Regions from separate parts of the Streptomyces sp. SudanB52_2052 genome, predicted to be linked through region 1. Evidence: riboswitches for the same ligand, from Rfam matches in the RefSeq annotation. Region 1 holds a riboswitch; the other holds the start of a gene.
What was found. Region 1 has a riboswitch for thiamine pyrophosphate ahead of thiO (glycine oxidase ThiO). Riboswitches for the same ligand answer to the same signal wherever they lie in the genome.
Positions count from the first base shown of each region.

Region 2: linked by a shared signal. The riboswitch ahead of ACSUPV_RS11150 (thiamine ABC transporter substrate-binding protein) and the one ahead of thiO (glycine oxidase ThiO) in region 1 are both predicted to bind thiamine pyrophosphate.

Region 1 is NZ_OZ186796.1:6,692,814-6,708,065, reverse strand. It holds gene ACSUPV_RS30010 (YhgE/Pip family protein) at 1-2,075, shown strand, start outside; gene ACSUPV_RS30015 (ATP-binding cassette domain-containing protein) at 1-19, shown strand, start outside; gene ACSUPV_RS30005 (TetR/AcrR family transcriptional regulator) at 2,123-2,752, shown strand; gene ACSUPV_RS30000 (phytoene desaturase family protein) at 3,271-4,761, shown strand; gene ACSUPV_RS29995 (hypothetical protein) at 4,807-5,760, opposite strand; gene metF (methylenetetrahydrofolate reductase [NAD(P)H]) at 5,817-6,740, opposite strand; gene thiE (thiamine phosphate synthase) at 6,836-7,495, opposite strand; gene ACSUPV_RS29980 (Rv2175c family DNA-binding protein) at 7,775-8,140, opposite strand; gene ACSUPV_RS29975 (NAD(P)/FAD-dependent oxidoreductase) at 8,231-9,472, opposite strand; gene ACSUPV_RS29970 (hypothetical protein) at 9,505-9,855, opposite strand; TPP riboswitch at 9,911-10,022, shown strand; gene thiO (glycine oxidase ThiO) at 10,020-11,189, shown strand; gene thiS (sulfur carrier protein ThiS) at 11,186-11,386, shown strand; gene ACSUPV_RS29955 (thiazole synthase) at 11,389-12,186, shown strand; gene pknB (Stk1 family PASTA domain-containing Ser/Thr kinase) at 12,281-14,215, shown strand; gene ACSUPV_RS29945 (deoxyribonuclease IV) at 14,302-15,180, shown strand; gene ACSUPV_RS29940 (sulfite oxidase-like oxidoreductase) at 15,186-15,252, opposite strand, start outside.
Region 2 is NZ_OZ186796.1:2,583,193-2,598,444, reverse strand. It holds gene whiG (RNA polymerase sigma factor WhiG) at 114-956, shown strand; gene ACSUPV_RS11195 (TetR/AcrR family transcriptional regulator) at 1,050-1,607, shown strand; gene ACSUPV_RS11190 (peptidoglycan DD-metalloendopeptidase family protein) at 1,826-2,389, opposite strand; gene rpsB (30S ribosomal protein S2) at 2,663-3,553, shown strand; gene tsf (translation elongation factor Ts) at 3,706-4,542, shown strand; gene pyrH (UMP kinase) at 4,727-5,485, shown strand; gene frr (ribosome recycling factor) at 5,652-6,209, shown strand; gene ACSUPV_RS11165 (phosphatidate cytidylyltransferase) at 6,209-7,336, shown strand; gene ACSUPV_RS11160 (SRPBCC family protein) at 7,454-7,903, shown strand; gene rlmN (23S rRNA (adenine(2503)-C(2))-methyltransferase RlmN) at 7,973-9,079, shown strand; TPP riboswitch at 9,104-9,210, shown strand; gene ACSUPV_RS11150 (thiamine ABC transporter substrate-binding protein) at 9,335-10,372, shown strand; gene ACSUPV_RS11145 (ABC transporter permease) at 10,348-12,012, shown strand; gene ACSUPV_RS11140 (ABC transporter ATP-binding protein) at 12,013-13,032, shown strand; gene ACSUPV_RS11135 (LAETG motif-containing sortase-dependent surface protein) at 13,093-13,806, opposite strand; gene ACSUPV_RS11130 (LOG family protein) at 13,954-15,075, opposite strand; gene ACSUPV_RS11125 (VOC family protein) at 15,101-15,252, opposite strand, start outside.

The DNA of each region.
Region 1 (15,252 bases):
CGAGACTGGCCGCGCTTGAGCTCCGCCGCTTCGGCCGGGGCAAGCTGCCGCGCGCCGCGCTGGTCGCGCTGCTGGTGCTGCCGCTGCTGTACGGCGCGCTGTACCTGTGGTCGTTCTGGGACCCGTACGGCCGGCTGGACCGGATCCCCGTGGCGCTCGTGAACGACGACAAGGGCGCCACCGCCGACGGGAAGAGGATCACGGCGGGCGACGACATCACGAAGCGCCTGCACGAGAGCAAGACCTTCGACTGGCGTGAGGTGAGCGCCGCGGAGGCCCGCAGGGGCGTCGAGGACGGCAGCTACTACCTGTCGCTCACGATGCCCGCCGACTTCAGCGAGCGGATCGCCTCCAGTTCCGGGACGTCCCCGGAGACCGGCGCCCTCCAGGTGCGCACCAACGACGCGAACAACTACATCGTCGGCCAGATCTCGCGGACGGTGTTCGGCGAGGTGCGCCAGGCCGCGTCCACGAAGACCTCGCGGTCCTTCCTGGACCGGATCTTCGTCTCGTTCTCCGACATCCACGGCGAGACCGTGAAGGCGGCGAAGGGCGCCGACAAGCTCAAGGGCGGCATCGGCAAGGCCGAGAAGGGCTCCAAGGACCTCGCCGACGGCCTGAAGGACGCCCGGGGCGGCAGCGGGAAGCTGGCCAAGGGCCTGAAGAAGCTGCACACGGGCGCGGGCGACCTCGAGGACGGCTCGAAGCGGGTCGCGGACGGCACGCAGGCGCTCGCCGACAAGGTCAACAGGACCGCCGGCAAGGTGGGCCCGTTCCTCAAGGACAACGAGAAGACCATCGGAGACACGGCCCGGCTCGTCGCCGACTCCTCCGGGGTGATCCGCAAGCACCTGGACACCCTGGTGAAGACGGCCCCGACCGCCGCCAAGGGCGCCCGCGCCGCCTCCGGCACGCTGAGCGACGTCTACGCCCGGCGCTGCGATGACCCCGTTCTGCCCGACGCCGCCTGTGCCGACCTGAAGAAGGCCAGGGACGCGGCCGCCGACGTCACCCTCATCGCGGACGACCTCAACACGCTGATCGCGGACCAGGACGGCGATCTGGCGAAGCTCGACAAGAACCTCGCCGCCCTGCAGAGGCAGTCCCAGGCCCTCGCCGACCGCGCGCCGCACCTCTCCGAGGACCTCGACGACGCCGTCAAGAAGATCAACAAGCTGAACGACGGGGCGGCCGAGGTCGCCGCCGGCGCGAAGAAGCTGCACCAGGGGCTCGGCACGGCCAGGACCGGTGCCGTCGACCTCGACAAGGGCGTCGGCGAGCTGAAGACAGGTGCGGACGACCTGAACGGCGGCATGTTCAAGCTCGTCGACGGATCCGGGAAGCTCGCCGGCGGACTGCACGACGGGGCGGACCGCATCCCCGACTACGACAAGCAGGACCGCGACCGGCGCACGGAGGTCATGGCCGACCCGGTGCGGCTCGCCTCCCAGGACCTGCACAAGGCCCCCAACTACGGCACCGGCTTCGCGCCGTACTTCATCCCGCTGTCGCTGTGGGTGGGCGCGATGGTGGCGTACATGCTGATCGCGCCGATGAACCGGCGCGCGCTCGCCGCGGGCGCCTCCGCGTGGCGCATCGCGCTGGCGGGCTGGCTGCCGGTGGTGGCGATCGGGGTGCTGCAGACGACGGCGCTGATGGCGGTGCTGCACTGGGCGATCGGCCTGGAGATGGCCCGGGCGGCCGGGACGGTCGGCTTCCTGTTCCTGGTGACGGCGTGCTTCGCGGCGATCGTGCAGTGGCTGAACGCGCGCTTCGGGGCGGCGGGCCGGATCCTCGTCCTCGCCCTGCTGATGCTCCAGCTGACCTCGGCGGGCGGCACGTACCCCGTGCAGACCAGTCCCGGCTTCTTCAACGCGCTGCACCCCTTCCTGCCGATGAGTTACGTCGTGGAGGCCCTGCGCAGGCTCATCACGGGCGGCGGTCTCGAACCGGTGTGGCACGCGTGCGTGGTGCTGGCGGCGTTCACCGCCGGTGCCCTCGCGCTGACCGCCGTGGCGGCCCGCCGGCGCCAGATGTGGACGCTGGACCGGCTGCACCCGGAGCTGAGCCTGTGAGCCCTTCGGTCACGTCTCCGGGAAAGGTTCCTGTGACAATCAGGGCCATGGAAAGCAGCAGTGCCGCGTCGGGCGGCAGCACGCGCCGCGAGGCCACCCGGCAGAAGCTCTACGAAGCGGCCGTCACGCTCATCGCCGAGCAGGGGTTCTCCGCCACGACCGTGGACGAGATCGCCGAGCGTGCCGGGGTCGCTAAGGGCACCGTCTACTACAACTTCGCGAGCAAGTCCGTCCTCTTCGAGGAACTGCTGCGCCACGGGGTGGGGCTCCTCACCGCCTCCCTCAGGGAGGCGGCCGAGCGGACCGCCCGGGACGGCGGCGGCAAGGTCGACGCCCTCGACGCGATGATCCGCGCGGGCCTGGTCTTCATCGACCGCTACCCGGCCTTCACCCAGCTCTACGTGGCCGAGCTGTGGCGCACCAACCGGGCCTGGCAGTCGACGCTGATGGTGGTGCGGCAGGAGGCCGTCGCGGTCGTCGAGGGCGTCCTGCGCGAGGGTGTCGACAACGGCGAGTTCAGCGAGGAGATCGACGTGCCGCTGACGGCGGCGGCTCTGGTCGGCATGGTCCTGGTGGCCGCGCTCGACTGGAAGTCCTTCCAGCCGGAACGCTCCCTGGACGACGTCCACGCGGCGCTGTCCCGGCTGCTCCAGGGGCGGGTGAGCGGCTGCCGTTGACGGCGCGGCCGGTGCGGACGTGAAAGCGCCGGTCCGCTGTGGCCGCGTCCCCCGCGGGCCACCTCGAACCGGCGCCTTCCCTGCTCCCCCGTTTTCCTGCTCCCCCGTTTTCCTGCTCCCCCGTACGTCCCCCCGCAGGACCCCCGTTGCGGTCGTCCCCCGGTTCTCCCCCGTGCCTCGCTCCCGCCGACAGCGTCGGCGGAAGGAGCGGATCGTGGGCCAGCCCCGTTCCGGCGCCCCGTGTCGCCGGTGCCGGAGCCGTGCCCCTCTCCGTGACTCCACTCTCTCGTTTTCGCAGGTCGCTCCCCATCCGCGCGCGTACTCAACTCCCTCACTAGGTACGGATACTCAGTGCTGCGCACCCGGCCCCAGAGCGCTCCTCGGGCGACTGGTCACGATCACCTCCGCGCCCGTACTCGGGAGGTGGCCGGCGAGGCTGTCGATGGGGACTGTCGGTGGGGACTGTCGGTGGGGACTGTCGGTGGGGACTGTCGGTGGGGGCGGATAAAGTCCCTGGCATGGCACGGATTGCGGTGATCGGCGCCGGGATGGGCGCGCTGTCGGCCGCCGCCCGGCTGGCCGTCGCGGGCCACCGGGTGGCGGTGTACGAGCGGACGGACACGTACGGCGGGGCGCTGCGCCGCTTCGAGCGCGACGGGTTCTCCTTCGACACGGGCCCCGCCCTGCTCCCGCTGCCCGCCGTCTACCGCGACCTGTTCGTCAAGACCGGCAAGGAGCCGCTGGAGGCGTGTGTCGAGCTGGTCCAGGTCGACCCGTCGTCCCGGCACGTGTTCGCGGACGGCACGGCGGTGTCCCTGCCGAACGCCTCGCGCGCGGGCGTCGTCGCCGCGCTGGACGAGGCCCTCGGCTCGGGCGCGGGAAAGCGCTGGGGCGACTTCCTGGTCCGGGCCCGCGAGGCCTGGGACCGGACCCGCCGGCCCCTCCTGGAGGAGCCGCTGTGGCCGAACTGGCAGGTGCTGGCGGACCGCGAGCCCTACCCGGCGGTGCCCCACAAGCGACTGCTGCGCACCCGCCGGGCGGGCATACTCGCCGAGGTCGGCGCCTGGGAGCTGCGCGACCCCCGGCTCGCCGCCCTCCTTGAGAACTACGCCCTGGCGCAGGGCCTGGATCCCCGGGTCACCCCGGCGAGCGCGGCGGTCCTTCCGTACATGGAGCACGCCTTCGGCACCTGGTACGTGCGCGGGGGCATGCGGGAGCTGGCGCGCGCGGTGTACGAGCGATGCCTGGCCCGGAAGGTCGAGTTCCGTTTCGGCGCCGAGGTCACCGGCGTGCTGGAGAAGGACGGCCGGGCCTCAGGGGTGGAGTTCGCGGACGGGACGGTCGCGGAGGCCGACTTCGTGGTGGCCGGAGTGGCACCCGGCGTGCTGGACCGGCTCACGGCGGGCCATGCGGTGCGCGGCGACGGCGAGGTGCCCGCTCAGCGGGCGGCGGCCGGACGGCTGACGGTCCTGCTCGCCCTGCGCGGCGCCCGCCCCGAGGGCACCGCCCATCGCACGGTGGTCCACACCCAGGACCGGGAGGCGGAGTTGGACGCCCTGTTCGGCGCGGCGGCGCGGCACGCGGATCCGACCGTGACGGTGCTGCGGCCCGGCGACCCGCGGTCGGCCCCGGAGGAGCACGAGGCGGTCACCCTCACGACGGTGGTTCCCGCCCGGCCCGACCGGTCCTGCGAGGACCTCGCCGCACACATGATCTCGGTCGCCGAACGGGCCGTGCCCGACCTGCGCGACCGCCTCCTCTGGCACGAGGTGCGTACCCCGGCCGACATCGCGGAGGCGACGGGCGCGGAGGACGGTTCGGTGCCCGTACCGGCGCTGGCGGCGGCCGGGGGGCGTCTGCTGCACCCGTCCAACAGCACCCGTCTGCCAGGACTGTTCGCGGTCGGCGGCTGGGCTCACCCCGGCGGCGGACTGCCGCACGCGGGCATGTCGGGCGCGCTCGTCGCGGGACTGATCGTGGAGGGACCGGACTTCCGGGGCTCGCAGTGACCGGCCCCGCCTCGGAGCCTTGGCCTCGGAATCGGAACTCAGGCTTCAGAAACGGTACTGCTCGTCGAAGCCGTTCCCGTGCGTCTGCTGCTGCCCGCCGCCCTGGTACGGGTACGGCTGCTCCGGCGGCAGTTCCTGCCCGTACTCGTCGGTGTTGCGCTGCTGCGGGACCCAGACGCCGCCGGGCGGCGTCTCGCCGCCGTAGGTGCCGGCGTACTGGTCCTGCCCGTATCCCTGCTGCTGGCCGTAGTACTGCTGGTCGCCGTAGCCGGTGGTGTCGTACCCGCCCGGGCCGTAGGTGGACGAGCCGATGTACGGGTCCGAGTAGGCGGCGTACTGCTGCTGGCCGGTGGCGTCGTAGCCCTGCTGCTGGCCGTAGCCCGAGTAGTCGTAGGCGTAGGACGCGTCGCCGGCCTGGGCGGCGTACTGGTCGTGGGACTGGGCCTGGTATCCGGTGTCGCCGTAGACGCCGTAGGAGCCGGTCTCGTCGGGCACGGGCTGCGGCTCGTAGACGGCGGTGGTCTCGGCGTCCGCCGCCCGGGCCGGCCGCGACGGCGTGAAGACGTCGTCGCGGTCGTAGTCGTCGTCGCGGTCGTAGTCGTCGTGGCCGTAGGCGACGCTGTCGCGGCGGTGGTCGGCGTCCTCGTCGCCGTAGCCGCCGTCGGCCGCCTCCAGGCCGGAGACCTCCAGGGTCGGCTCCTGGCGGCCGCGTTCACCGCGGCGGCGCTTGCTGCCGCCCAGCATCGGCGCGTTCATGGCCCAGCCGGACGCGAAGCCGCTGCGGAAGGACAGGGTGACGTAGGTCTGGCCTACCGCGAAGGCGGCCGCGCCGAGTCCGATCACGACGACCGACGGGATCAGGACACCGACCACGACACCGAGGAAGCCGACGAAGGCCAGCAGTCGCCAGCGCAGCCGCGCCTTGTACTGCAGCAGCACCTCGCCCAGCAGCCACAGCGCGACGACGCCGAACGCGATGTAGAGGACCGCCCAGCCCATGTACGCCCCTCTCCCAGTGGCCGCTACGCAGTGTGTCGTATACCGGTGCGAACGGTCTAGGCCTGCGCCGGGTGGTGCAGGCCCAGGTTCTCGTAGATTTCCAGTGTCGCGGTGGAGTTGTTGAGCGTGATGAAGTGCAAGCCGGGCACACCCTCGGCGAGCAGCCGCGCACAGAACTCCGTGGCGAATTCGATCCCAATGGAGCGTACAGCGGCCGGATCGTCTTTTGCTGTGAGGATCCGCTCTTTCAGGGCGGCCGGGAACGACGCGTTGGTGAGGGACCCGATCCGCTCCAACGTCTTCACGCTCGCGATCGGCATGACCTCGGGAATGATCGGGGTGTCGCAGCCGGCGGCCGAGACGCGGTCGCGCAGCCGGAGGTAGTCCTCCGGGTGGAAGAACATCTGCGTGATGGCGTAGTCCGCGCCCGCGCGGCACTTGTCGACGAAGTGGCGGACGTCGGTGTCCCAGTCGGTGGAGCGCGGGTGCATCGCCGGGAAGGCGGCGACGCCCACACAGAAGTCGCCGGACGCCTTGATCAGCTCGACGAGCTCGGCGGCGTAGGCCAGACCCCGGGGGTGGGGCACCCACTCGCCCATCGGGTCGCCGGGCGGGTCGCCGCGCAGGGCGAGCATGTTGCGGATCCCGGCGTCGGCGTACTGCCCGATGATGTTGCGCAGGTCGGCCACCGAGTGGTCGACCGCGGTGAGGTGGGCGATCGGCGTGAGGGTGGTGTCGGAGGCGATCGCCTCGGTCGCCTTGACCGTGCCCGCGCGGGTGGAGCCGCCGGCGCCGTAGGTCACGGAGACGAAGTCGGGTGCCACCGCCTCGACCCGGCGCAGCGCGTTCCACAGGTTCCGCTCGCCCTTCGGTGTCTTGGGGGCGTAGAACTCGAACGAGTACGTCGTCTTGCCGGTCGCGAGCATGTCGCGGACGGTGCGCGCGTGGTCCGATCTGATGGATGCGGTGCCGAGGGCCATACCGGCAGGTTAGCCAGGGGCGGTCGCTCTCCCAACCGAACGCGGATATTTGACCTATTTGTCTACTTGCTGTCCACTCCTTGGACAGCCCGGCGTCACTCCTTCTCGCGCAGCCGCTTCGCGAATTCGGACGCCGCCGCACCCGGGTCGTCGGCCTCGGTGATCGCCCGGACGACGACCACGCGCCGGGCCCCGGCTTCCAGGACCTGGTCGAGGTTGCCGAGGTCGATGCCGCCGATGGCGAACCAGGGCCGGTCGGTGCCGAGGGCCGCGGTGGACCGGACGAGGTCCAGGCCGGGGGCGTGGCGGCCGGGCTTGGTGGGGGTCGGCCAGCACGGGCCGGTACAGAAGTAGTCCACGCCGTCCTGGACGGCGGCCGCGGCGGCCTCGGACTCGGCGTGGGTGGAGCGGCCGATCAGGACGTCGTCGCCGAGGATCGCCCGGGCCGCGGGGACCGGGAGGTCGCCCTGGCCGAGATGGAGCACGTCGGAACCGGCGGCGTGGGCGACGTCCGCCCGGTCGTTGACCGCGAGGAGCTTGCCGTGCCGGGCGCAGGCCTCGGCGAAGACGGCCAGGTGCTCCAGCTCCTCGGCGGCCTCCATGCCCTTGTCCCGCAGCTGCACGATGTCGACCCCGCCGGCCAGCACGGCGTCGAGGAACTCCACGAGGTCGCCCTGCCGCGTGCGGGCGTCGGTGCACAGGTAGACCCGGGCGTCGGCGAGCTGGGCCCGTGCGGTGGTGGCGGTGCCGGACATGCGTGTCCCCCCTGGGTGTCGGTGGCGCGGGCGGGCCCGCGGGTGCGTCGGTGCCGTACGGCTGCGGGAGCGCCCCTACGGCTGCGGGAGCGCCCCTGTCCCGCCGCGACACCTCGGGCACCCTACGCCCCTTCCCGGGCCGCCGGGGGCGCTCACGGCCTCGCACGGGCACGCCCGGCCCCCGGGCCGTGACCCCCACGGGCCACGGCCCACACCGGGCGGGTTGTTCGGGCCGGCCCCGCTCGCGCGGCGCCGGACGGTTGTTCGGTCGAGGTCGGGTCAGACCGCGAGTGCCTGGGCGCGGCGCTTCACCTCCGTGCCGCGGTTCTCGCTCAGCGCCTGCGCCGGCGTGCCGGGCAGGGACGGGTCGGGGGTGAACAGCCACTCCAGCATCTCTTCGACCGTGAAGCCGTCGTCCCGCAGGAGCGTCAGGGTGCCGGACAGGCCCTTGACGACCTTGTCCCCGTCGATGAAGGCGGCGGGGACGTGCAGCGCGCGGTTCTCACCACGGCGTACGGCGATGAGCTGGCCCTCCTTGACCAGCTGCCGCACACGCGTCACCTCGACGCCGAGCTGTTCGGCGATGTCGGGGAGGGTGAGCCAGGCGGGGACGAGAGCATCGATCTTTGCGTCAATCTCGGTCACGGAAACCAGCCTGCCATCCACCACTGACAGTCGGAAGTCGGCCCGGTCCACCTGGGCGGACGCGCCGGGGCGGGACCGGGCGCCCGGGCCCTACGCCGTGGCCGCTTTCAGGGGCCTCGCCGGGTCCTGGAGCAGCACCGGATCCATCGGCGCGCCCGCCTCGATCAGGCGGCGGCCCTGCGCCAGGTCCCGGGGGCGGCCCACCGCCAGCAGCGCCACCAGCCGGTCCCCGCGCAGCCAGCAGACCGTCCAGGCGGGACCGGACGGGTCACCCCGCCACAGCGCGGTGTCGGCGGCCGCGTGGTGCCCGGCGTACTGCACGAACCGTCCGAACTGCTCGGACCAGAAGTACGGCACCGGGTCGTAGACCGCCGGGGTCTCGCCGGTGGCCCGGCCGATGATGTTCGACGCGACCGTGCGCGGGCCCTGGAGGGCGTTGTCCCAGTGGTGCACGAGCAGGCGCTCGCCGTACCGGCCCGAGGGGAAGGAGGCGCAGTCGCCGACCGCGTAGACGTCCGGCGCGGAGGTGCGCAGGTGCTCGTCGGCCACGATCTCGCCGTGGGCGCCGAGCTCGACCCCGGAGCCGGCCAGCCACGCCGTCGCCGGGCGGGCGCCGATGCCGACGACGACCGCGTCCGCGGGCAGCCGGGAGCCGTCGTCGAGGAGCACCGCGCCGGGCTCGACGCGCGCCACGCGCGCGTGGGTGCGCAGCACGGCGCCCGCGTCCTCGTACCAGCGGGCCATCGGGGCGGCGACCTCGGCGGGCAGCGCCCCGGCCAGCGGCCGTTCGGCGGCCTCCACGACGGTCACCGCGCAGCCCGCCTCGCGCGCGGCCGTGGCGAACTCCGCGCCGATCCAGCCCGCGCCGACGACCACGATGTCGTGCTGGCGGGCCAGCACCGGACGCAGCCGCTCGGCGTCGTCCAGGGTGCGCAGCAGATGCACACCGGGCACGCCCTCCGCGCCGGGCAGCCGGACGGGTTCGGCGCCGGTCGCGACGACCAGGACGTCGTACGGCACGGCCCCGTTCTCGGTGGCGAGCTCGTGGTCTCCGGGGCGCAGGCCGAGCACCTCGCAGCCGAGGCGCAGCTCGATGCCGAGGGCCTCGAAGTCGACGTCGAAGGCGGAGCCCTCCGCTTTGCCGAGCAGGACGGCCTTGGACAAAGGGGGCCGGTCGTACGGCTGGTGGGGTTCGGCGCCGATCAGGAGCACGGTGCCGGTGAAGCCCTGCTCGCGCAGGGCGACGGCGGTCTGCACACCGGCCATGCCCGCGCCCGCCACGACCACGCGCCGCGGCGCGGACGAACCTGGTTCCTGCGTCTGCTCGCTCACCTGATCACCATAGACAACTGACATTTCGTCAGTCAGTGCTCATCCGCCGTGACCTGCTCCACAACGCTGGTTCCGCTGCCCGCCTGGGACTCCCACTCCCAGCTCTCCTCCAGCCGCACCCGCCCGTCGGGCAGTTCCACGACCGTCGACACGCAGTGCCCGGAGGAGGTGGTCCCATCCCCCTTGAGCTGTACGTACCGGAAGTCCAGTCTGTCGCCCTCCCGGGTACCCACGAGATGCCCGCGTACGACGTCGCCGCCCGCGTACTCGGCCCAGACCTCGCCGTCCTTCTCGTGGTACGTGAACCGGGTGCGGGTCCCCACCTGGCCGGGTGCCTGGTCGGCGACGGGGGCGAGGACGAGTCCGTCGAGGGACCGGGCCATGGCGGTGGCTCCCTTACTGCGGCATGTGGCATCGGGCTAGGGTGGGTGGCCAACGTAAGGCACTCGCGGGAGCCCGGACGCACCGGGCTGAGAGGGAGGCTGGCGGCCTCCGACCGTACGAACCTGATCCGGGTCATGCCGGCGAAGGGAGGGGCTGGACGCCCATGTCGCGTACGCGCACGTCAGACGTCCTCGTCATCGGGGGCGGGATCATCGGCCTGGTCACCGCGTGGCGGGCCGCGCAACGCGGGTTCGCCACGGCCGTGGCGGACCCCGAGCCGGGTGGCGGCGCCGCTCAGGTGGCGGCCGGGATGCTGGCCGCCGTCACGGAGCTGCACTACGGCGAACAGACCCTGCTCGGCCTGAACCTCGCCTCCGCCCGCCGCTACCCGGACTTCGCGGCCGAGCTCACCGAGCTGACCGGCCACGACCTCGGCTACCGGCGGTGCGGCACGCTCGCCGTGGCGCTGGACGCCGACGACCGGGCCCACCTGCGCGAACTGCACGCCCTGCAGCAGCAGTCGGGCCTGGAGTCGCAGTGGCTGTCGGGGCGAGAGTGCCGCCGTCTGGAGCCGATGCTCGCGCCGGGCGTGCGCGGCGGGCTGCGGGTCGACGGCGACCACCAGATCGACCCGCGGCGCCTGGCCGGGGCGCTGCTGGCCGCGTGCGAGCGGGCGGGCGTGGTCTTCCACCACGCGTGGGCGGAGCGGCTGACCGTCGTGGGGGACCGGGCCACCGGTGTCGTCACCGCCGACGGGACCGAGCTGGGCGCCGGGCAGGTCGTGCTGGCCGGGGGCAGCCTGAGCGGGCGGCTCGCGGGCGTCCCGGAGGACGTGCTGCCGCCCGTGCGGCCGGTGAAGGGGCAGGTCGTCCGGCTGACCATGCCGGGACGGCACGGACCGTTCCTCAGCCGGACCGTGCGCGCGGTCGTGCGCGGCAGCCACGTCTACCTGGTGCCGCGCGAGAGCGGCGAGCTGGTGATCGGGGCGACCAGCGAGGAGCTGGGCTGGGACACCACCGTCACCGCGGGCGGCGTCTACGAGCTGCTGCGCGACGCGCACGAGCTGGTCCCCGGCATCACCGAACTGCCGCTCACCGAGACCCGCGCCGGACTGCGCCCCGGCTCGCCCGACAACGCGCCGCTGCTCGGCCCGACCGGCCTCGACGGACTGCTGCTGGCCACCGGGCACTACCGCAACGGCGTCCTGCTCACGCCGGTCACCGGCGACGCCCTGGCGCACGCCCTGGCGACGGGCGACCTCCCCGAGGAGGCCCGCCCCTTCACACCGAAGCGCTTCAGTACCGCCACCGCACTCACGGAGCAGCCCGCATGAACATCTCCGTCAACGGGGAGCCCCGGGACGTCCGGCCCGGCACGGCTCTCGACACCGTCGTGAAGTCGCTGACCACCTCGCCCTCGGGAGTGGCCGCCGCCCTCAACGAAACCGTCGTCCCGCGCACGCAGTGGCCGTCCACGCCCCTCTCCGAGGGGGACCGCGTGGAAGTCCTCACCGCCGTCCAAGGAGGCTGACCATGGCCGACGATCCGTTCGTCCTCGGGGGTACGTCCTTCACGTCCCGCCTGATCATGGGCACGGGCGGGGCGCCCAGCCTCGACGTGCTGGAGCGGTCGCTGGTCGCCTCCGGGACGGAGCTGACGACCGTCGCCATGCGCCGCGTGAACCCCTCGGTGCACGGCTCGGTGCTGTCCGTCCTGGAGAAGCTCGGCATCAGCGTGCTGCCCAACACGGCGGGCTGCTTCACCGCCGGGGAGGCCGTCCTCACGGCCCGGCTCGCGCGCGAGGCCCTCGGCACCGACCTGATCAAGCTGGAGGTCATCGCCGACGAGCGCACGCTGCTGCCGGACCCGATCGAGCTGCTGGAGGCGGCCGAGACGCTCGTCGACGACGGCTTCACGGTGCTGCCGTACACCAACGACGACCCCGTGCTGGCCCGCAAGCTCGAGGACGTGGGCTGCGCGGCGATCATGCCGCTCGGCTCGCCCATCGGCTCCGGGCTCGGCATCCGCAACCCGCACAACTTCCAGCTGATCGTCGAGCACGCGCGCGTGCCGGTGATCCTGGACGCGGGCGCCGGGACGGCGTCGGACGCGGCGCTGGCGATGGAGCTGGGGTGCGCCGGTGTGATGCTCGCCTCGGCGGTGACGCGGGCCCAGGAGCCGGTGTTGATGGCCGACGCCATGCGGCACGCGGTGGAGGCCGGGCGGCTGGCGTACCGGGCGGGGCGGATCCCGCGGCGGCACTTCGCGGAGGCGTCGTCGCCCGCGGAGGGCAGGGCGGCGCTGGACCCGGAGCGGCCCGCCTTCGGGTGAGGGTGCGCCGGGCACGTCACAGGTCGGCTGCAGTACCGGTGCGATCTTCGGCGTGCTGCGCGGGGTGACAGTGGTGGCTCGTACACTCGCCTGCGTGGACACGACCCTTCAGGACCCCTTGGTCGGGCAGCTGCTCGACGGCCGGTACCGCATCGACGCGCGGATCGCGGTCGGCGGGATGGCCACGGTCTACCGGGCCGTGGACACCCGCCTCGACCGGGTCCTCGCGCTCAAGGTGATGCACCCCTCGCTCGCGGTCGACGGCTCGTTCGTCGAGCGGTTCATCCGCGAGGCGAAGTCGGTCGCCCGGCTGGCCCACCCGAACGTGGTGCAGGTCTTCGACCAGGGCACCGACGGCTCCTACGTCTACCTCGCCATGGAGTACGTGGCGGGCTGCACCCTGCGGGACGTGCTGCGCGAGCGCGGGGCCCTGCAGCCGCGGGCCGCCCTGGACATCCTGGAGCCGGTGCTGGCCGCCCTGGGCGCCGCCCACCGCGCCGGGTTCGTGCACCGGGACATGAAACCCGAGAACGTCCTGATAGGGGACGACGGCCGGGTCAAGGTCGCCGACTTCGGCCTCGTCCGGGCCGTGGACACGGTGACGAACACCACCGGCACGGTCCTCGGCACGGTCTCGTACCTCGCCCCCGAGCAGATAGAGAACGGCACCGCCGACCCCCGCGTCGACGTGTACGCGTGCGGGGTGATGCTCTACGAGATGCTCACCGGCGACAAGCCGCACGACGGGGACTCCCCCGCCGTCATCCTCTACAAGCACCTGCACGAGGACGTCCCGCCGCCCTCGGCCGCCGTGCCGGGTCTCGCGTACGAGCTGGACGAGATGGTCGCCTCGGCGACCGCCCGCACCCCGGAGATCCGCCCGCACGACGCGGTGGCGCTGCTCGCGCAGGTCCGCGACGGGCGCAGCCGGCTGAGCGCGGACCAGCTGGACGTGGTCCCGCCCCAGGCGCTCACCGCGGAGCACGACAACGCCGACGACCGGACGAGCGTGATCCCGCGCGCGCTCACGACACCCCGCCCGCTGCCGGTGAACGAGGACGACGAGGCCGGCGAGGCGGTGCTCCACCGCACCAGCCGCTTCCAGTCCCCGCCGCCCCCGCCGTCCCGGCGCCGCTCGGGTCCCCGGCGCGGCCCGATGGCGATCGTCGTCGCCGTCCTGCTCGTGCTCGGTCTCGGCGCGGGCGTCTGGTACATCAACTCGGGCCAGTTCACCGAGGTCCCCCCGCTGCTGTCGAAGACCCAGGCCCAGGCCGAGGACCGGCTGCGGGACGCGGGCCTGGAGCTCGGCACGGTGAAGCACGCCTACAGCGACACCGTGGAGCGCGGCCAGGTCATCAGCAGCGACCCGAAGGCCGGTACGCGCATCCGCGGCAACGACGCGGTGAGCATCACCCTCTCCGACGGCCCCGAGACCGTGCGGGTGCCCGCCCTGGAGGGCCGGACGCTGGACAAGGCCCGGGCCCAGCTCAAGCAGGACGGGCTGGAGCCGGGCATGGTCACCCGTGAGTTCAGCGAGGACGTCCCGCGCGGCTCGGTGATCTCCGCGCGGCCCGCGGACGGCACGCAGGTGCGCGCGGGCACGGCCGTGGCGCTGGTGGTCAGCAAGGGCAGCCCCGTCGACATCCCCGACGTCACCGGTGACGACCTGGCCGACGCCCGGGCCGAGCTGCAGGACGCCGGCCTCAAGGTGAAGATCGCCACCGAGCGGGTCACCTCCTCCGAGTTCGACAAGGGCCAGGTCGCCAAGCAGAGCCCGACCCCCGGCGGACAGGCCGCCGAGGGCGACACGGTCACGCTGACGCTGTCCAAGGGCCCCGAGATGGTCGAGGTCCCGGACGTGGTCGGCGACAGCGTCGACGACGCCCGGCAGGCGCTGGAGGGCGCCGGGTTCCAGGTCGACGAGGACCGCGGTCTGCTCGGCCTGTTCGGCGACACCGTCGAGGACCAGTCGGTCAAGGGCGGCGAGACGGCGCCCAAGGGCTCCACGATCACGATCAGGATCAGGTGACGTCGGGCGAGTCGCTCCCGCACGGATCATGGCCGGACGCGGAGCCCCTGGCCGGAGCACGGTCGGGCGCATGACACCCTGAACGGGTGAACGATCAGCTGTCCGGCCCCTCCCGCAACCCCGTGGGCGGCCACGTCCCCGTGGCCGGCGGGCTCCACTCCGTCGGCCTGTCGTACGCCCGTGACCTGAAGGCGGAGACCGTGCAGGTCTTCGTCGCCAACCCGCGCGGCTGGGCCACACCGGCCGGGAACCCGAAGCAGGACGAGGCGTTCCGCGCCGCGTGCGCGGCCGAGTCGATCCCCGCGTACGTGCACGCCCCCTACTTGATCAACTTCGGCTCGCACACCGAGGCCACCGTGGAGCGGTCGGTGGAGTCGCTGCGGCACTCGCTGCGGCGCGGGCGGGACATCGGGGCGCTGGGCGTGGTCGTGCACACGGGCAGTGCGACCGGCGGCCGGGAGCGGTCCGTGGCGTTGAAGCAGGTCCGGGAGCACCTGCTGCCGCTGCTCGACGAGCTGACCCACGACGACGACCCGTACCTGCTGCTGGAGTCGACCGCCGGCCAGGGCGCCTCCCTGTGCTCACGGACATGGGACTTCGGCCCGTACTTCGAGGCGCTGGACGCCCACCCGATGCTCGGCGTGTGCCTGGACACCTGCCACATCTTCGCCGCCGGGCACGACCTGACCGGCCCGAGCGGCATGCACCAGACGCTGGACCTGCTGGTGGACACGGTCGGCGAGGGCCGCCTGAAGCTGATCCACGCCAACGACTCCAAGGACGTGGTGGGCGCCCACAAGGACCGGCACGAGAACATCGGCGTCGGTCACATCGGCGAGGACCCGTTCCGGGCGCTGATGACGCACCCCGCGACCGAGGGCGTACCGCTGATCATCGAGACGCCGGGCGGCAAGGAGGGGCACGCGGCGGACGTGGAGCGGCTGAAGAAGCTGCGCGACGGCTGACCTCCTCAGAGGTCGGGGCCGTCCCCCGGCTCCTCCTGGTACGAGTAGCGCTGCTCCTGCCAGGGGTCGCCG
Region 2 (15,252 bases), 4.1 Mb from region 1:
CACCACAGTCACGCTACGCTCACGAGCATACCGACACGGACAGGCAACTCGACATCAGACAGACAGCTCACCCCAGCAGCACCACTTCGCAGCAGAACGGCACAAGGCGACGAATGCCCCAGCACACCTCCGGGTCCGACCGGGCGGCGATCCCCCCAGCCGCCCGTGACGGTGGCAGCGTGCGGCCGCCCGCTCCCTCGACGCTCGACGAGCTGTGGCGGTCGTACAAGGCGACGGGGGACGAGCGGCTGCGGGAGCAGCTGATCCTGCACTACTCGCCGCTGGTGAAGTACGTCGCGGGCCGGGTCAGCGTGGGCCTGCCGTCCAACGTCGAGCAGGCGGACTTCGTCTCGTCCGGGGTGTTCGGGCTGATCGACGCGATCGAGAAGTTCGACATCGACCGGGAGATCAAGTTCGAGACGTACGCCATCACCAGGATCCGCGGCGCGATGATCGACGAGCTGCGGGCGCTGGACTGGATCCCGCGCTCGGTGCGGCAGAAGGCGCGCAACGTGGAGCGGGCGTACGCCACCCTGGAGGCGCGGCTGCGGCGCACGCCGACGGAGGGCGAGGTGGCCTCCGAGATGGGTATCGCGGTCGAGGAACTCCACGCGGTGTTCAGCCAGTTGTCGCTGGCCAACGTGGTGGCCCTGGAGGAGCTGCTGCACGGGGGCGGTGAGGGCGGCGACGGGCTGAGCGTCATGGACACGCTGGAGGACACCGCCGCCGACAACCCGGTGGAGGTCGCCGAGGACCGGGAGCTGCGCAGGTTCCTCGCCCGGGCGATCAACACGCTGCCCGAGCGGGAGAAGACCGTGGTCACGCTGTACTACTACGAGGGCCTCACGCTGGCCGAGATCGGGAACGTGCTGGGTGTGACCGAGAGCCGGGTCAGCCAGATCCACACCAAGTCCGTGCTCCAGCTCAGAGCGAAACTGGCGAGCTTCGGCCGCTGACCTGGCCGGATGGCGTCGGCCCGGCGGGAGCCACTCCCGTCCGGCCCGGCGCGTCCGTAGAGTGTTGATGTGCCAAGGATTCGAGCGGCCTCCGTGGCCGAGCACCGGTCGATGCAGCGAGCCGCCCTGCTGGACGCGGCTCGTTCCTTGTTGTCCGAGGGCGGTACGGAGGCGCTGACCTTCCCGGCCCTCGCCGAGCGGACGGGCCTCGCGCGGTCCTCCGTCTACGAGTACTTCCGGTCACGGGCGGCCGTGGTCGAGGAACTGTGCGAGGTCGACTTCCCTGTCTGGGCGGCGGAGGTGTCGGCGGCGATGGAGCGGGCGGAGACGCCCGACGCCAAGGTCGAGGCGTATGTGCGGCAGCAGCTTGAACTGGTCGGGGACCGGCGGCACCGGGCCGTGGTGGCGATCTCCGCGAGTGAGCTGGACGCGGGGGCCCGGGAGAAGATCCGGGCGGCGCACGGCGGGCTCGTCGCGATGATCGTCGAGGCGCTGGCCGAGATGGGGCACGAGCAGCCCCGGCTCGCCGCGATGTTGGTGCAGGGCGTCGTGGACGCGGCGGTGCGGCGGATCGAGCTGGGGGCCGCGGAGGAGCCCGGGGTCGTCACCGAGGCGGCTGTCTCCATGGCTCTGCGGGGTGTGCGGGGCTGAGCCTCGCCGGAGCCGGAGCCGGAGCCGGAGCCGGAGCCGGAGCCGGGGCCGGGTGGGTGAGCAGCCCGCCGCCGCGGGGTGCAGCGGGGTGCTGCCGGGCGCCTCCGCCAGGCTCTCGGCTTTGCTCAGGCGGAGGCCCATCGCCCACCCACGGCGCAAAGGCGCCCGCCCGCGCCGCCCGAGCGGCGCGACTCCCCGTGCCCTGGGCGAGCCGCGCCCTAGGTGAGGACCGGCAGCAGCCTCGACGGGCCCCGGTTGAGGAGCCACGGTGGCAGCAGCGACAGCGGGTTCAGGTACGTCCCGCCCCGGCGCAGGCCCCAGTGCACGCACGGAGCCGTGCAGTGCGAGCCGGTCGCCGCCACCGTGCCGATCACCTCGCCCGCCTCCACCTCCGCGCCCTCCTCGACGGACGCCGTCACGGGTTCGTAGGTCGTGCGGAGCGGGGGATCGCCGGTCCCCGCCAGGTCCACCGAGACGACCCCCTTGCCGGCCACCCGGCCCGCGAAGGCCACCCGGCCCGCCGCCACCGCCCGCACCGGCGTCCCGGGCGCTGCCGTCAGGTCGACGCCCCGGTGGCCCGGGCCGTACACCGTCTCGGGGGGTTCCCAGCCGCGCAGGACCGGGGGACGTAAGCCCACCGGCCAGGTGCGGCCGAGGGCGGGTACGGTCGCATCCGTACCGGTCAGGGACAGGCTCGGCGGTGGGGACAGCAGGGCCGTCGCCGTGAACACCAGCAGCAGGACCAGCCGCGTACACCCACGCACACATCGCTTCGCTCGCATGCCGAAAGCGTCCCGGACCGCCGCCCCTTCCGGACCGTGGCTGTGGACCACCGCCCGGTTGTGGACAACGGCGTCACCCGGTGCCCCGCGGGTCCCGTACACTTCTGGTGGCGATCCGGGTCACCGGGTCGACTTCGCACGCCCCGATACGCAGCCCGGCAACGGGCCGTATCAGCGCCCCTCGGTCCCTCGTGGCACGGCGCGCAGTGGGCGTCAGGCGCGGAAGCCGTCCGGCATCCGCGGCACAACCGAGAAATTCAAGGAGATACGGCCATGGCCGTCGTCACGATGCGGGAGCTGCTGGAGAGCGGCGTCCACTTCGGTCACCAGACCCGTCGTTGGAACCCGAAGATGAAGCGCTTCATCTTCACGGAGCGCAACGGCATCTACATCATCGACCTGCTCCAGTCGCTGTCGTACATCGACCGCGCCTACGAGTTCGTCAAGGAGACCGTCGCCCACGGCGGCACGGTCATGTTCGTCGGCACGAAGAAGCAGGCGCAGGAGGCCATCGCCGAGCAGGCCACCCGCGTCGGCATGCCCTACGTCAACCAGCGCTGGCTGGGCGGCATGCTCACCAACTTCTCGACCGTCTACAAGCGTCTGCAGCGCCTCAAGGAGCTCGAGCAGATCGACTTCGAGGACGTCGCCGCGTCCGGTCTGACCAAGAAGGAGCTTCTCGTGCTCTCGCGCGAGAAGGCCAAGCTGGAGAAGACCCTCGGTGGTATCCGCGAGATGCAGAAGGTGCCCAGCGCCGTCTGGATCGTGGACACCAAGAAGGAGCACATCGCCGTTGGTGAGGCCCGGAAGCTGAACATTCCGGTCGTCGCGATCCTCGACACCAACTGCGACCCCGACGAGGTCGACTACAAGATCCCGGGCAACGACGACGCGATCCGCTCCGTCACCCTGCTCACCCGCGTCATCGCCGACGCCGTCGCCGAGGGCCTCATCGCCCGCAGCGGTGTCGCCACCGAGGGCAAGGGCGAGAAGGCCGCCGGCGAGCCGCTGGCCGAGTGGGAGCGCGACCTGCTCGAGGGCGAGAAGAAGGCCGACGAGGCCGCCGCCGAGGCCGCTCCGGCCGCCGAGGCTGCTCCGGCCGCCGAGGCCGAGGCCGAGAAGCCGGCCGAGGGCGAGAAGCCGGCCGAGGCCGAGCAGGCCTGACCCGTCAGCGTCCGAGTTGACGGCGGGAGCGCTGACATGAAGTCCGCTCCCGCCGTTCACCCGTAGGTCAGCGGAAGGACAGCGCCCCCCGGCTCCATGGGCGCACCCGCAGATCTTCGATCTTCCAGACTTCGAGAAAGATTCACAGACTCATGGCGAACTACACCGCCGCCGACGTCAAGAAGCTCCGCGAGCTCACGGGCGCCGGCATGATGGACTGCAAGAAGGCGCTGGACGAGGCCGAGGGCAACGTCGAGAAGGCCGTCGAGGCGCTCCGCATCAAGGGCCAGAAGGGCGTCGCCAAGCGCGAGGGCCGCTCCGCCGAGAACGGCGCCGTGGTCTCGATCATCGCCGACGACAACTCCTCCGGTGTCCTCGTCGAGCTGAAGTGCGAGACGGACTTCGTCGCCAAGGGCGAGAAGTTCCAGGCCGTGGCCACCGCCATCGCCGAGCACGTCGCCAAGACCTCCCCGGCCGACCTGGAGGCCCTGCTCGCCTCCGAGATCGAGGCCGGCAAGACCGTCCAGGCGTTCGTCGACGAGGCCAACGCCAACCTGGGCGAGAAGATCGTCCTGGACCGCTTCGCGCAGTTCGCCGACGGCTACGTCACCGCGTACATGCACCGCACGATGCCCGACCTGCCCCCGCAGATCGGTGTCCTCGTCGAGCTGGACAAGCCGAACGCCGAGATCGCCAAGGGCGTCGCCCAGCACATCGCCGCCTTCGCGCCGAAGTACCTCTCCAAGGAGGACGTGCCGGCCGAGGTCGTCGAGTCCGAGCGCCGCGTCGCCGAGGAGACCACCCGCGCCGAGGGCAAGCCCGAGGCCGCCCTCCCGAAGATCGTCGAGGGTCGCCTCAACGGCTTCTTCAAGGACGCCACGCTGCTCGGCCAGCCGTACGCGCTCGACAACAAGAAGTCCGTCCAGAAGATCCTGGACGAGGCCGGTGTCACCCTGAAGCGCTTCACGCGCATCAAGGTCGGCATCTGAGTCCGTACCGCGATCGACGCCCGACCCCGATAGGGTCGACAGCAGTCGTCCGCGTACGCCGTCACAGGGGTGACGGACGACAGCAGATCTGACGAGGAGGCCATTGCCGTATGGGATGCGAAACACGCCCCACCGGCAATGGCCTTCCTCGTATGCGCACCACGTGAAAGAGGCGGGATCCCCCATGACCACCAAGGCCCAGAAGAGCGACGACGGCAAAGTACGCGGCCGGTTTCTGCTGAAGCTGTCCGGAGAGGCCTTCTCCGGCGGTGGCGGCCTGGGCGTCGACCCCGACGTGGTGCACAAGATCGCCCGCGAGATCGCGGCCGTCGTACGCGACGGCGCGCAGATCGCGGTCGTCATCGGCGGCGGCAACTTCTTCCGCGGCGCCGAACTCCAGCAGCGCGGCATGGACCGGGCCCGCTCCGACTACATGGGCATGCTCGGCACCGTCATGAACTGCCTGGCCCTCCAGGACTTCCTGGAGAAGGTGGGCGTGGACTGCCGCGTGCAGACCGCCATCACCATGGGCCAGGTCGCCGAGCCCTACATCCCGCTGCGCGCCGTACGCCATCTGGAGAAGGGCCGCGTGGTGATCTTCGGCGCCGGTATGGGCATGCCGTACTTCTCCACCGACACCACCGCCGCCCAGCGCGCCCTGGAGATCGACGCAGAGGCGCTGCTGATGGGCAAGAACGGCGTGGACGGGGTCTACGACTCCGACCCGAAGACCAACCCGGACGCCGTGAAGTTCGACCACCTCGGCTACGGCGAGGTCATCACCCGCGACCTGAAGGTCGCCGACGCCACGGCCGTGACGCTGTGCCGCGACAACAAGCTCCCGATCGTGGTCTTCGAGCTGCTCGCGGAGGGCAACATCGGACGCGCCGTCAAGGGTGAGAAGATCGGCACGCTGGTGGGGGACCCCGGCAGCCGGGACTGACACCCCGAGAACAACCCCGTCCGGGGGACGGACGGGACGGAGCCGGGCCGGGGGATGGACAATGTCCTGCCGGTCGGGAACCGTGCAGGAAGAAGACGCGACGCAGCCGGCCGCCGCCCCACATGGAACCGCAGCCGGGCCTACTCAAGACACGCAGGAGCAAGTGGTGATCGAAGAGACCCTCCTCGAGGCCGAGGAGAAGATGGAGAAGGCCGTCGTGGTCGCCAAGGAGGACTTCGCCGCGATCCGCACCGGCCGTGCGCACCCGGCGATGTTCAACAAGATCGTGGCCGACTACTACGGCGCGCCGACCCCGATCAACCAGCTGGCCTCGTTCTCGGTGCCCGAGCCGCGCATGGCCGTGGTCACGCCGTTCGACAAGAGCGCGCTGCGCAACATCGAGCAGGCCATCCGCGACTCCGACCTGGGCGTCAACCCGAGCAACGACGGCAACATCATCCGGGTGGTGTTCCCCGAGCTGACCGAGGAGCGCCGCCGCGAGTACATCAAGGTCGCCAAGAGCAAGGGTGAGGACGCCAAGGTCTCCATCCGCTCCGTGCGCCGCAAGGCCAAGGACGCCATCGACAAGCTGATCAAGGACGGCGAGGTCGGCGAGGACGAGGGCCGCCGTGCGGAGAAGGAGCTCGACGACACCACCGCGAAGTACGTCGCGCAGGTGGACGAGCTCCTGAAGCACAAGGAAGCGGAGCTGCTCGAGGTCTGATGAACGACTCTTCCTGGGGGGCGCCGCCACAGGCCGGGTACTGGGGGCCCGCCGACCACCCGCATGGCCACGGGCAGGTCCACACCCCCGGCCAGGGGCACGTCCAAGGGGCCGCCCCGGCGGGTCCCGCATACGATGCGCATGACGCGCCTCAGACTCGGCCCATGCCCATCGTGCCCGACGTGGCCGCATACGGCGAAAACCAGGATGACGACCGAGGGGCCGCTCGGCGCAGCGGCCCTCCGGTCCGGAACGACACGAATCCGGAGCCCATGCCCGACGCCTCGCAGCCGGCACCCAAGCCGCAGAAGAAGAGCGCGGGTCGCGACCTGAGCGCCGCGATAGGGGTGGGGGTCGGCCTCGGCGCGGTGATCGTCGCGTCGCTGTTCGTCGTCAAGGCCGTGTTCGTCGGCGTCGTCGCGGTCGCCGTCGTGGTGGGCCTGTGGGAACTGACCAAGCGGCTGGAGGAGCGCAAGGGCATCCGGGCGCCCCTCGTGCCGCTCGCGCTCGGCGGTGCCGCGATGGTCGTCGCCGGGTACGTCCGGGGCGCCGAGGGCGCCTGGGTCGCCATGGCGCTCACCGCACTGGCCGTGCTGGTCTGGCGCATGACGGAACCGCCGGAGAACTACCTCAGGGACGTCACGGCGGGCGTCTTCGCGGCGTTCTACGTGCCGTTCCTGGCGACGTTCGTCGCGATGATGCTGACCGCGGACGACGGGCCGCAGCGGGTGCTCACCTTCCTGCTGCTGACGGTCGTCAGCGACACCGGTGCCTACGCCGTCGGCTGGCGCTTCGGCCGGACCAAGCTCGCCCCGCGCATCAGCCCCGGCAAGACCCGTGAGGGCCTGCTCGGCGCGGTCGCCTTCGCCATGGTCGTGGGCGCGCTGTGCCTGGAGTTCCTCATCGACGACGGTGCCTGGTGGCAGGGCCTGCTGCTGGGCCTCGCGGTCGCGGTCAGCGCCACGCTCGGCGACCTCGGCGAGTCCATGATCAAGCGGGACCTCGGCATCAAGGACATGGGCACGCTGCTGCCGGGCCACGGCGGCATCATGGACCGGCTCGACTCGCTGCTGCCCACGGCCCCCGTGGTGTGGCTGCTGCTCGTGCTCTTCGTGGGATCCGGCTGAGCGGATCCGCCCCGGTGAGCCCCCGTCCACCACGGCGGGGGCTCGCCGTCTTTCTCGGGGAGGCGGCGGGCTTCGCGGAGTGGGACGATTCAGGTGTACGCCGCAAAGGGGGTCATCATGTCCGCCATTCGACAGTCCATCGATGTCGACCGCGCTCCCACGGACGTCTACGACTACGTCATGGACACCCCGCGCATGCCGGAGTGGCAGCTGAGCGCCGTGTCCGCGGAGCGCCTCGACGAGGGGCCCGTCGGCATCGGCTCCAAGGTCCGGGTCACCCGGCACATCGGTCGTCGCACGATGCCGATGACCATGGAGGTCACCGAGTACGACCCGCCGCACAGCTGGGGCCTGCGCGGGATCGACGGCCCCGTCCGGGCACGGGTCCACGGCGAGGTCGAGCCGTTCGACGAGGGCCGCCGCTCCCACGTGACGATCGAGGTCGACTTCGAGGGCCACGGCATGGGCAAGGTCCTCGTCCCCTTCGTCGTCCGCCCCCAGGTTCGCAAGGAACTCCCGCGTAACGAGCAGCTCCTCAAGGACCGGCTGGAGCACACGGGCGAGTAGGCGCTCTCACTCCCGGTGCCGCAGGCGGGGCACGGGCCACCGTGAACGATCTGCGACACTGGTTGAGCCATGCCTAAGCCCGGAGAACTCACATTCGTCGCCCCGCGCGGAGCCAAGAAGCCGCCGCGGCATCTCGCCGACCTCACTCCTGCCGAGCGCAAGGAGGCCGTCGCCGCTGTCGGGGAGAAGCCGTTTCGCGCCAAGCAGCTCTCGCAGCACTACTTCGCGCGGTACGCGCACGATCCGGAGCAGTGGACCGACATCCCGGCCGGTGCCCGGGGGCGGTTGCAGGAGGCGCTGCTGCCCGAGCTGATGACCGTCGTGCGGCATCTGTCGACCGACCAGGGCACCACCCGCAAGACGCTGTGGCGGCTGTTCGACGGGACGCTCGTCGAGTCGGTGCTGATGCGCTACCCGGACCGGGTGACCATGTGCATCAGCTCGCAGGCGGGATGCGGCATGAACTGCCCGTTCTGCGCGACCGGGCAGGCGGGCCTGGACCGGAACCTGTCCACCGCCGAGATCGTCCACCAGATCGTGGACGGGATGCGGGCCCTCCGCGACGGGGAGGTCCCCGGCGGCCCCGCGCGGCTCAGCAACATCGTGTTCATGGGCATGGGCGAGCCGCTCGCGAACTACAACCGGGTCGTCGGCGCCATCCGGCGGCTCACCGACCCCGAGCCCGACGGCGTCGGCCTGTCGCAGCGCGGGATCACCGTGTCCACCGTCGGTCTGGTGCCGGCCATCCACCGGTTCGCCGACGAGGGCTTCAAGTGCCGGTTGGCGATCTCGCTGCACGCGCCCGACGACGAGCTGCGCGACACCCTCGTGCCCGTGAACACGCGGTGGAAGCTGCGGGAGGTGCTGGACGCGGGCTTCGAGTACAGCGCCAAGTCCGGGCGGCGGCTGTCGATCGAGTACGCGCTGATCCGGGACATCAACGACCAGGCGTGGCGGGGTGACCGGCTCGGACGGCTGCTCAAGGGCAAGCCCGTGCACGTGAACCTGATTCCGCTCAACCCGACGCCCGGGTCGAAGTGGACCGCCTCGCGGCCCGAGGACGAGAAGGCGTTCGTGGAGGCCATCGCCGCGCATGGTGTGCCGGTGACGATCCGGGACACCCGTGGACAGGAGATCGACGGGGCGTGTGGTCAGCTCGCGGCCACCGAACGGTAGTCTGACCGTCGTACATACACCTTCATATTCCGACAGGGGAGCGCCACAGCGCTGAGAGTGCGGCACACGGCCGCAGACCCTCCGAACCTGGCCCAGGTCATTCTGGGTAGGGAGATCGGTCACCACTCGAGCTGTTGCGCCCTGCCCGGGACCCCGGAAGTCCCGGGCAGGGCCGCGTCTTCTCCTGGTCACTCCAGGAGGAATCCAGTGAGCATCAACATCAAGCGGCTGACGGCGGTGGCCGTCGGGCTCGGCATGGTCGGCACGCTGTCCGCGTGCGGGTCGTCCGACGGCTCCCAGGAGGCCGGCGACTCCAAGACCGTCACGCTCGTCAGCCACGACTCGTGGGCCGCGTCCGAGGACGTCATCGCGGCCTTCGAGAAGGAGTCCGGCTACAAGGTCCGCGTCCTCAAGGACGGCGACGCCGGGCAGGCCGTGAACAAGGCCGTCCTGACCAAGGACAACCCGCAGGGCGACGTCTTCTTCGGCGTCGACAACACCCTGCTGTCCCGCGCCCTCGACAACGGCCTGTTCCAGCCGTACGAGGCGAAGGGATCGGAGCGGATCAAGGCCGAGTACCGGGCCGATCAGGACAAGCACCGCGTCACGCCCGTCGACACCGGCGACATCTGCGTCAACTACGACAAGAAGTACTTCGCCGACCACAAGATCGAACCGCCGCGCAGCTTCGACGACCTGGTCGAGCCGCAGTACAAGAACCTCCTCGTGACCGAGAACGCCGCCTCCTCCTCGCCCGGTCTCGGCTTCCTGCTCGGCACCGCCGCGAAGTACGGCGACGACGGCTGGGAGGGCTACTGGAAGAAGCTCAAGGCCAACGGCGTGAAGGTCGTCGACGGCTGGGAGCAGGCCTACAACGAGGAGTTCTCCGGCTCCAGCAGCGGCAAGAAGGCCAAGGGCGACCGGCCGCTCGTCGTGTCGTACGCCTCCTCGCCGCCCGCCGAGGTGCTGTACGCCGACCCGAAGCCCACCGCCGCCCCGACCGGGGTCGCCGAGGGCACCTGCTTCCGGCAGGTCGAGTACGCGGGGCTGCTGAGCAACGCGAAGAACACCAAGGGCGGCAAGGCCTTCCTCGACTTCCTGATCAGCGAGCGGTTCCAGCAGGACATGCCGCTCAACATGTTCGTGTACCCGGTGACCGAGGGCGCCCAGGTGCCGCCCGAGTTCGCGAAGTACGGGCCGCAGGCGAAGGATCCCGAGACCATGGACCCGGCGAAGATCGCCGACCACCGTGACCAGTGGGTCAAGGCGTGGACCTCACTCGTCCTGAAGTAGCCGTCCGGCGGCGGGGCGCGGCGGCGCGGTTCGGTCTGCTGGCCGTGCCCGTCGCGTTCTTCGCGGTCTTCTTCGCCTATCCGGTCGCCGCGATCGTCGCGCGCGGCCTGAAGGTCGACGGGGTCTGGCACCTCGGGCGGATCGGGGAGGTGCTGGCGCAGTCCGACGTCCGGCACGTCCTGTGGTTCACCACCTGGCAGGCGCTCGTCTCCACCGCGCTCACCCTGATCGTCGCCCTGCCCGGCGCGTATGTCTTCGCGCGCTTCGACTTCCCGGGCAAGCAGGTGCTGCGGGCGGTGGTGACCGTGCCGTTCGTACTGCCGACGGTCGTCGTCGGTACGGCGTTCCTGGCGCTGGTCGGGCGCGGCGGGCTGCTCGACGAGCTGTGGGGCGTACGGCTGGACACCACGGTGTGGGCGATCCTGCTCGCACACGTCTTCTTCAACTACGCGGTCGTCGTCCGGACGGTCGGGGGGCTGTGGGCGCAGCTCGACCCGCGGCAGGAGGAGGCCGCGCGGATGCTCGGGGCGTCACCCCTGAAGGCCTGGCGGCGGGTCACGCTCCCGGCGCTGGCACCGGCCGTGGCCGCCGCCGCGCTCATGGTCTTCCTGTTCACCTTCACCTCCTTCGGCGTCGTCCAGATCCTCGGCGGGCCCACCTTCTCCACCCTGGAGGTGGAGATCTACCGGCAGACGTCCGAGATCTTCGACCTGTCCACGGCGGCCGTGCTGACGCTGATCCAGTTCGTGGCCGTGGGGGCGATCCTCGCCCTGCACGCCTGGACCGTGCGGCGGCGGGAGACCGCGCTGCGGCTGGTGGACGCCGCCGGGACCGCGCGCCGGCCGCGCGGCGCCGGGCAGTGGACGCTGCTGGCCGGGGTCCTGGTCACCGTCGTGGTGCTGCTCCTGCTGCCCCTGGCCGTACTGGTGCAGCGGTCCCTTGACGCGCCCGGCTTCGGCTACTACCGGGCGCTGACCAGCGACGACGGGGGAGTGTTCCTCGTCCCGCCGATCGAGGCGATCGGCAACTCCCTGTCGTACGCCGTCGCCGCCACGGCCATCGCCGTCGTGATCGGCTCCCTCGCCGCCGTCGCGCTCACCCGCCGGGACGCCGGGCGGTTCGTGCGCGGCTTCGACGCGCTGCTGATGCTGCCGCTCGGGGTGTCCGCGGTGACCGTCGGCTTCGGGTTCCTGATCGCGCTGGACGAGCCGCCGCTGGACCTGAGGTCCTCCTGGATCCTCGTGCCGCTCGCGCAGGCCCTGGTCGGGGTGCCGTTCGTGGTCCGGACGATGCTGCCCGTGCTGCGGGCCGTGGACGTACGGCTGCGGGAGGCGGCCTCGGTGCTGGGGGCCTCGCCCTCGCGGGTGTGGCGGGAGGTGGACCTGCCGATGGTCCGGCGGGCCCTGCTGATCGCGGCCGGGTTCGCCTTCGCCGTGTCGCTCGGGGAGTTCGGGGCGACGGTGTTCATCGCGCGGCCCGACAACCCGACGCTGCCGGTGGCCGTGGCCCGGCTGCTGGGGCGGCCCGGGGACCTCAACTACGGGCAGGCGATGGCCCTGTCGACGATTCTGATGGTGGTGTGCGCCGTGGCCCTGCTGGTACTGGAGAGGCTGCGGACGGACCGGACCGGGGAGTTCTAGATGCTGCTGAGTCTGCGGGGCGCGACGGTCCGTTTCGGCGGGCGGGCCGTGCTGGACGCCGTCGATCTGGAGGTCGCCGAGCACGAGATCGTGTGCGTGCTCGGGCCCAGCGGCAGCGGCAAGTCGACCCTGCTGCGGGTGGTGGCCGGGCTGCAGCCGCTCGACTCCGGGCGGGTGTCGCTCGACGGGCGGGACCAGGCGGGCGTGCCCGCGCACCGGCGGGGCGTCGGACTGATGTTCCAGGACCACCAGCTGTTCCCGCAGCGGGACGTGGGCGGCAACGTCGCCTTCGGGCTGCGCATGCACGGGGCGCCGAAGCGGCAACAGGCCGAGCACGTCCAGGAGTTGCTGGACCTCGTCGGGCTGCCGGGCGCGGCCCGCCGGTCCGTCGCCGCGCTGTCCGGCGGGGAGCAGCAGCGGGTCGCGCTGGCCCGGGCCCTGGCGCCGAGCCCCCGGCTGCTGATGCTGGACGAGCCGCTGGGCCAGCTCGACCGGTCGCTCAGGGAGCGGCTCGTCGTCGAACTCAAGGAACTGTTCGGCCGGTTGGGCACGACCGTGCTCGCCGTGACCCATGACCAGGGGGAGGCCTTCGCGCTGGCCGACCGGGTCGTGGTGATGCGGGACGGGCGGATCGCCCAGTCCGGTACGCCCCTGGAGGTGTGGCAGCGGCCCGCCGACGCGTTCGTGGCCCGCTTCCTCGGCTTCGAGAACGTCGTCGAGGCGACCGTCGGGGCGGAGGCGGCGGACACGCCGTGGGGCAAGGTGCCCGTGCCCGAGGGGGCCCCGCAGGGCACACGGACCCTGCTCGTCCGGCCCGCCGGGGTGCGCCTGGTGTCCGCCGACGCCGGGCTGCGCTGCACGGTCACCGCCCGCACCTTCAAGGGCACCCACGTGGCCGTCCACCTCCAGCCGGAGGAAGCCCCGCGCCTGGAGGCGGCCTGCGCGCTGCGGTCCGCGCCGGAGGTCGGGGGCGAGGTCGGGGTGGAGTTCGACGCGGCCGAGACCGTCGTGCTCGGCTGAGACGGGACGTGGCCCGCCCCCGGGGATCGGGGACAGGCCACGTAACGGCGTGCGGGGGCGTCAGCTGTCGCTCTTCGCCCCACGGCGGCGCATGCCGAAGAACACCGCACCGCCACCGACGACGACCAGGGCCGCCGCGATGCCGGCGATGATGCCGGTGTTGGAGTCGGCACCGGTCTCGGCGAGGTTCGACTCACCGGCCGCGGGGGCGGGCGCGTTGCCCGCCGGTGTGCTGCTCTCGCTCTCCGACGGCGCCGGAGCCGGGGTGTCGGTGTCCTCGGCGGGCTTCGACGGGGAGGCCGACGGGGTCGGCGTGGCCGGCGGAGTCGAAGCCGGGGGCTCCTCCTCCTTCTTGCAGGCCGTGGCCGGGGTGACGAGGTTCGGCTTGATGTCCTCGTCGACGTACGGGGTGGCCTTGACGTGGATGCGGTACTCGGCGTTCGGCTTCCAGTTCTCGGCGAAGGTGATGGTGGTGCCCTCGCGGGAGCCCTTGACCACCTGCTCGCCGACCTTCTTCACGTCGGCGCCGTTGTTCTCCAGGTACACGGTGACGGTCGCCGGGATGCCGGCGGGGTCCACGTCGGTGACGGTGATGACGCCCTTGTCACCGTCGCACTTCGCCTCGGCGGAGAACTCGTTGATGTTGCAGGCGAGCGCGTTGCCGGCGGCACCGAGTGCGAGGGCGGCCGAGGCCGAGGCGACACCGAGGATCCGCACGGAACGGGCGACGGTGCGGCGCCGAGTCGTACGGCGGGATACGGACAGAACTGCCACGTTTGTCCTTTACGGGATGCGCAAATGCGGGGGGTGGAGGCAGTGTTGACTGGACATCAGCACTACCGGGAGGCTCCCAGGTCTATAAGCGCCGCATAAGTAGTGTCAACGCATATGCAGGATGCAAGCAGTTGCTTTGCCAGCTTATTAACCGCCGAGACGTTTCAACGCCTCGGGCGCCTCCTCGATCCGGTCGACCAGCGCGATCCGCGCCTCCATCGACCGTCCCCTGGCCAGCGACCGCAGCAGCGGCCACGTCGGCAGCTTCTCCGTCCAGTGCGCCCGGTTCACGAGCACCATGGGCGTCGGCTCGCCGCGCGACTCGTAGTAGTTGGGCGTGGCGTTGTCGAAGATCTCCTGAACGGTCCCGGCGGCGCCGGGCAGGAACACCACACCCGCGTTGGACCGGGCCAGCAGGCCGTCCTCGCGGGTGGCGTTGGCGAAGTACTTGGCGATGTGGGACGCGAAGGCGTTCGGCGGTTCGTGGCCGTAGAACCAGGTCGGGATGCCGACGGAACGGCCGCCCTGCGGCCAGCGGCCGCGTATCTCGAAGGCGGCCGTCGCCCACTGGGTGATCGACGGGGTGAAGCGCGGTGCCTTGGCGAGCAGTTCGAGCGACTCGGTGAGCATGTCGTCGCCGAACGGGGCGGCGTACGCGCCGAGATTCGCCGCCTCCATCGCGCCCGGGCCGCCTCCGGTGGCGACCGTGAAACCGGCCCGGGCCAGCTCGCGGCCGAGTCGCGCGGCACCGGCGTACTCCTGGGTGCCGCGGGCCATCGCGTGACCGCCCATCACGCCCACCACCCGGGCGCCGGACAGGAGTTCGTCGAGGGCGTCGGAGACGGAGTCGTCGTGGACCGAGCGCAGCATGGAGGCGTAGATGTCCCGGTCGGCCTTGGTGCGCTGGAACCAGGCGTACGCCTGCGCGTCGGGGGTGGCCTCGTAGCCGTCCGCGAGCGACGCGAAGAGCTCGTCCGGCGCGTAGACGTGGCCGCGGTACGGGTCGAAGGGCAGGTCGGGGACGGGCGGGAAGACCAGGGCGCCGTCGGCGCGGACCTTCGCGGCCGCTTCCTCACGCATCGCGCAGCCGAGGAAGACCGCGCCCGCGGTGTCCGTGCCGAGCAGTTCGCGCGTGCGGTCCGTCAGGTCGACGGCCTGGACGCGGTGGCCGGCGAGTGTGCCGCGCGCCGAGACGGTGGCGTCGAACTCCTCGAGCGTCTCGATCTCACGGTCGTCGTGGTGGGCCGCATGGGCGGGCATCGTCTGCACCCGCCCATGCTGGCACAGCCACGTCTCAGCCCTCGACGGCCGACGGGTCCATCCACACGACCTCGAAGGTGTGGCCGTCCGGGTCGTCGAAGGCGCGGCCGTACATGAAGCCGTGGTCCTGGGTCTCGCCGCTGAGGGAGCCGCCCGCCGCGACCGCCTTCTCGACCAGTTCGTCGA